2 regions of the Sulfuriflexus mobilis genome follow, and region 2 is predicted to be linked to the other one. Evidence: riboswitches for the same ligand, from Rfam matches in the RefSeq annotation. Region 2 holds a riboswitch; the other holds the start of a gene.

Evidence for each region. A riboswitch is a leader RNA that binds a small molecule or an ion and turns the genes downstream of it on or off. The one in region 2 is predicted to bind cobalamin.
Region 1: linked by a shared signal. The riboswitch ahead of btuB (TonB-dependent vitamin B12 receptor) and the one ahead of EL386_RS09370 (TonB-dependent receptor family protein) in region 2 are both predicted to bind cobalamin.

Annotation. Positions count from the first base shown of each region.
Region 1 covers NZ_AP018725.1:763,627-766,732, reverse strand. The annotation lists gene EL386_RS03950 (hypothetical protein) at 1-132, opposite strand, end outside; gene btuB (TonB-dependent vitamin B12 receptor) at 153-1,973, opposite strand; cobalamin riboswitch at 2,098-2,322, opposite strand; gene EL386_RS03940 (efflux RND transporter permease subunit) at 2,499-3,106, opposite strand, start outside.
Region 2 covers NZ_AP018725.1:1,900,321-1,903,426, forward strand. The annotation lists gene EL386_RS09365 (ABC transporter ATP-binding protein) at 1-723, shown strand, start outside; cobalamin riboswitch at 834-1,053, shown strand; gene EL386_RS09370 (TonB-dependent receptor family protein) at 1,171-3,106, shown strand, end outside.

The DNA of each region.
Region 1 (3,106 bases), 1.1 Mb from region 2:
GAGGAAAAACACCGCCCAGGAGGCGCCGGGCAGGTGCTCAAGGGTTGCGAAGTGATGACCGCGTGTGCCGATCATGAGCAGGGTCAGGACAAGCCCGATGATGATCTGGTTTCGAGGGGATAATGTCAGCATAGTTTCTTCCTCCAGGGTAATTAAGGTTGGTAACGCAGGGTCACGAACAGACCGCGATCCGGCTGATTGAAAAATGCAGCAGTTTCATAGTCCTTGTCGAGCAGGTTTTCGAGACGTGCCTGTAACTGCCAGTCTCTGTCAAGCATGTAGTCGGTGCGCAGATCCAGCGTGGCATAGCCGCCGAGCTTGCGGCTGTTGGCAAGGTCCTCATAACGTTTACCTTCCGCGCGCAGCGTCGCACCCAATGAGTACTGGCCAAATTGGCGATCGGCATCGATGCGTAACGATTCTTCAGCGCGTCGCGGTAAGACATTGCCGCCGTTGGCACCGCTTGAGCGGTTCTCAGGATCGAGCAGACTGAGATTCGTATTGACGTCCCACCCCTTGAGCTGCGTGGTGAGTATTGCCTCAAGGCCGCGGATGCGGGCCTGGTTGATGTTTGCCGGCGCGAAAATACTTGAATCGTAGGCAATCAGGTCGTCGATGCGGGTCTCATAGACGTTGAGCGACCACTGGCCCCAACCGACCTTACCACCGAGACCAAGCTCGACGCTGCGCGACGCTTCGGGCCGAAGCGTGGCATTGCCGAAACCTGGAAAATAAAGCTCGTTGAAGCTCGGTGCCTTGAAGGCTGTGCCGTAGGCCGCGGTCAGCCGCAGGTTTTTAGCCAACGCATAACCCAGGCCGACCCCACCCGTCGTGTGCTCACCAAACTGTTCGTTATCGTCCTGGCGCAGGGACAGTTGCAGGTCATGTGCGGCGAACGCGCCCTGGTATTGAGCGAACAGCCCCTTGTCATTACGGGAGCTAACGGCATAAGCGGTGCTACCATCGACCCGGTCATTCTGGTAGTCGAGTCCCAGGGTGAGTAAATGATCATCTGCGATCGAGACATCGTTCTGCCAGGAAAGGCTATCACGCCGGGTATTGAACTGACTTCGCAGGGTGCCGTCGTTGAAGTTATCGGATTTATCCCGGCTACGGCCTGCGGCCAGACTTACCTGCCAGGTGTCCACGGGTGAGAAACGGAGCGTGCCGCCAAGGACCTGTTGAACCGATTCCGATTCGTTGACGAAGCTGCCATCGAAATCGGTGTCGCCGCGGGTGCGCAGTACATGTCCATCAACTTCGAGCCCGTTCTCCAAGCGGTAGCCGGCACGCAGGGAAGCGGACAGATTGCGGTAACCATCCTTGTCAGGTTCACGGGTAAAACAACCGGCACCGCCCGGTGAGGGTTTACCGTTACAGGCGTTAAACCCCCTGGTGTCGATACCGCTCGTACTCAGGCTGAACCAGCCACGATGGCCACTGCCGGAAACCCCGGCCGAGGCGCTATAGGTATTATCGCTGCCAGCGCCGATGCTGAAAAAGGGCTTGGGCGCACCGCCACCCTTGCGGGTGAATATCTGGATCACGCCGCCGATGGCCTCGGAACCATACAGGCTCGAACGCGGACCGCGCACGACCTCAATACGTTCGATTAACTCAACAGGGATATGTTGAAAGGCCGTTGTGCCAAGGGTCGCGGAACCCACCTTGACACCGTCGATGAGTACCAGCACATGATCGGATTCCGTGCCGCGGAGGAACACCGAGGTGGCCTTTCCGGCGCCACCGTTGTTGCTGATACTGATGCCGGCTATACCGCGTAGCAGGTCCTGTACGGATTGCGCCTGCTGACGCTCGATATCATCGCGGCTGATGACGGTTACCGAGGCGAGTGTTTTGTCCGCCGTCTGCGCGGTGCGCGTCGCGGTGACAATAAGGGGATCGAGTTCGGTGGCAAAAACAGTGTGGGGGCTCAGCAGCAGTAATGCCGCTGCAGACAAATAGCGTTTCATTATTTAAATTTCCTCTGGCACGCTCACCCGCGCGCAAATCAGTGACATATAGGCATCTACAGAGGAAAAAATCAGACGGAAACAGGCAAAACGACCTGTCAGCCGCAACATCGCCCTCCGCAATGCGAACCAATGGCTTCAGGCCGGTCTCCGGACTCGCAAGTGGTAGATGTCTACCTGGTCGGATCGCCTTCCCACGTCGAAACGCAGTGACTGTATGATCCGCCAAAACTCGCTTACCGTTGCGGGGGCAGTGCCGGGATTGTGCTGATTATTACCAGTACGCACCGGCTTCCCGTTTCATTCTCTGGGTGGATACCCATCGAACACCTGAAGCAACTTTGCTGACAGTATTGTGATTCTGCCGGCAAGTCAAGAAAGGAGATAAAAAAACGCACACACAGCGTCATCGCACTATGCACAATGACCCTGGGTAAATAAATAATTTGCACTGCCGTGTGCTCAACTATTTGTTTTACTTAGCAGACAGGCAAAATATGATTGCAGGCCTGTAACGTTTACGTGTTATCCGTTTTCGTTTTCTGCGACTTCCACAAACCCAAGGTCTTCCATGATGGTATAGCTGGCCGGGAGTACCAGTAAAGTAAGAAAGGTAGACGCAATCATACCGAATACGACACTGGCGACCAGTGGAACCAATACCTGGGCCTGCAGACTGGTTTCCAAGAGTAACGGGAACATACCGGCGACGGTCGTGATTGAGGTCAGGAAGATGGCGCGGAAACGATCCCGCACGGCCTGACCCGCGGCATCATGTAACGCCATGCCTTCACGACTGTGGATTTTTACGTACTCCACCAGCAGGATTGAATCGTTTACCACAATACCGGCCAGAGACACGAAACCGACCATGCTCGGCAGACTGAGGTCCAGCCCCATGAGCAGGTGACCCCAGATAACGCCAATGAGGGCCAGTGGGATATTGATCAATACCACCAGCGGTTCCCGATAATTACGGAACGTCAGGCTCAACAGCAGAAACACGCCGGCGATACCGGCAATAAAGCCACTCAATACCGAGGTGTTGGTTTCGCTGGCATTTTTTACTTCGCCCTCCAGACTGAATAGCAGGCCGGGATAAGCTTTTTGTAATTGGGGCAGGAAACGTTTTT
Region 2 (3,106 bases):
GTGCATATCTGCCACGAGCTTGACTGGCAGATGCAGGCAGGCGAGGTATGGGGCATTCTCGGTATGAATGGCTCAGGCAAGACGACCCTGCTGCATACACTGGCCGGTTTACGCGTGCCGAATGCCGGGACTGTCCTGCTCAATGATCAGCCACTCACCGCCTTGAGCCGACGAACGATTGCTCAGCAGTTAGGTGTCCTGTTTCAGGACCACCACGAAGAATTTCCCGGCACCGTCATTGAAACGGCCCTGAGTGGCCGCCACCCACATCTGCACGCCTGGCAATTTGAATCCGCGTCTGACAGGGACCTGGCGATGCAAGCCCTGGAAATAGTTGGCCTCAAGGCCTTGGCACAACGCAATGTACTTACCCTTTCGGGGGGAGAGCAGCAGCGACTCGCTCTTGCCTGCCTAATCGTGCAGTCACCACAACTCTGGTTGCTGGATGAACCGCATAATCATCTCGACCCCCACCAGCAAATTCGTCTGCTTGATCGCCTTATTCAACATGTTCAGAAGCATGGCCACAGTCTCTGCATGAGTCTTCACGACATTAATCTTGCCAGCCGTTATTGCAGCCACTTACTGATGCTGTTTGAACATACCGAGGTGCTGGCCGGCCCCAGGAATGAGGTACTCAGCGAAGAGAATCTCTCCCGTCTCTATGGCCACCCCATGCATCGGCTCGAGGCAAACGGCCGAACCGCGTGGTTACCCGAATAGACCTTAACCAACTGCCTTACCGAACTGATTACGCCCCCGGCAGTGCTAAGTTATTGATTTTTCCTGACATCTCAATTCCACGATTGACTAGCCTGGCCATTCCCCCTACTATCGCCACACCTGCATTAGGTGCTCCAACGACATATCTGTCTATGGAGTGAAACGGGAAGTCGGTGCGATGCACCAAACGTGTTATCTATTCCGACGCTGCCCCCGCAACGGTGATCGAGTCAAGGTCCGTCATACAGCCACTGTGCACAGCATGGGAAGGCGATGAACCTGGAAAAACCACTCGTAAGCCCGGAGACCGGCCCGATGCAATCTAGCGACATGTTGCGGCGGGCGACTATAGCGGGCATTACTATCTGGTTTGCCTTCCCTTACTCCCCTGCAATGCTTAAATACGCGTATGTGCGGGCGAGCATATACCTGTTACGTGGAGTAAGTATGACCAAGTTTCATCAGTCCCTGCTGGCCAGTCTCATTCTGGCGGCCATTTCCAATTCTGCCAGCGCAGCCAGTACGAACACCCAACTGGATACCGTTGTGGTCAGTGCAACACGGTCAGAACAAACAAATACAACCATACCGGGAAGCATTAGTGTCATAAGCAGGCAGGATATTGAAGCCAGTGGTGCTTCAACACTGGCTGACGTTCTCCGTGGTCAGGGTGGCGTACAGGTCCGTGACCTGGTCGGCGATGGATCAGGCATAACCGTCAGCATACGCGGATTTGGTGCAACGGCCGGCTCCAATACCCTGCTGCTTGTAGATGGCCGTCGCCTGAATAATCCTGACCTTGCTGCCCCTGAGTTCAGCAGCATCCACCTTAAAGACATTGAACGTATAGAAATTATTCAGGGCAGTGCCGGTACCTTGTTTGGTGATCAGGCCGTCGGTGGTGTCATCAATATCATCACCCGCAGCCCAGAAGCCGAACACGCTCACGTAAAACTGACTACCGCAAGTTATAACAACAACAGTATAACTGCAGGGATCAGCAACAAACTGGATAATGGCCTGAGTTACCGGATAAGTGCTTCTCAACGTAGTGCCGACAATTACCGTGACAGGAACGATGTCGATTACACCAACCTGCTTGGCCGACTCGATTATGACTTTGACGCCGGCAAGGTATTCCTTGAATATCAGACCATCGATGAGGACTTGCAGCTGCCTGGCGGCCTGTTTGCCGCAGACTTTGCACTAGACCGGCGTGCCGCGCGCTTCCCTACTGATTTTTCCGACACCGATACCGATAGCGCGCGAATCGGACTTAACTACGTGCTGAGCAATAATTGGCAGCTTGAGGCAGAGTTGACCCAACGTGATACTGATGTGATCGGTCGCTTGAGTGGTTTTAATTTCGTTCAGGAACGTAAGGTTGAGGAACTGACACCACGACTAATAGGCAGCTTTGATACCGACAATGGTGAAGCGCTTGTTACGATTGGACTGGACTTTATTAATAGCGACTATTTGCTCACCGCCTTCGGTACAACCACGAACGAGCAGAAGGTTCGTAATTTTTACGGACAGGTTGTCATACCTGTCAGCAATAAACTCACGGCCATCGTTGGCGCACGTGCAGCCAACGTAGAAAATGACCTGGCTGACTCCTTCAAATTCATTAATGGGGTTGAAATTGATGACAGCGAGACCGTCTTTGAAGCCGGCCTGTCGCTGCAAGTCAATCCGGAATGGCGCGCCTTCATCCGACGTGACGGGAACTTTCGCTTCGCCAAGCTTGACGAGCACACCCAGACACTCGGCGGCGTTAATGCACTGGAGACCCAGACCGGCACTTCCTACGAAGCAGGAGCGGAATGGAAACGTCATGCCAACAGTGCCAGGGCCACCCTGTTTCGTCTCAAGCTCGACAATGAGATCGATTATGACACGGTCAATTTTGCCAATATCAACCTCGACCCAACGGTTCGTGATGGCCTGATTTTAGAGGCCAACTGGCAGACTACGGACAAGCTCCGCCTGTCCGGACAATACAGTTACATCGATGCCGAATTCGACAAGGGCGCCTTCAAAGGCAATGACATCCCGTTTGTTGCCAGGAATACCGCGCATGTCAGTGCCACGTATGACATCGATTCAAACTGGGACGTGTTTGCCGAGGTCCAATACATTGGTGACCGGATTGCCGCCGGCGACATCACCAACGCATTTGGCAAGCTTGATGGTCACACTGTACTCAATATAAAACTGGGTTATCAACGTAACAACTGGCTTGCTGCACTGCGTGTTAACAACCTGACCGACCGCAAATACAGCGACTTTGCAGCCACCTCATATAACCCGGCTATTCCACCATTCGGCGCAACCGATATTGCCTTCTATGCCGCACCTGAACGCAATATCAGCCTGTCCA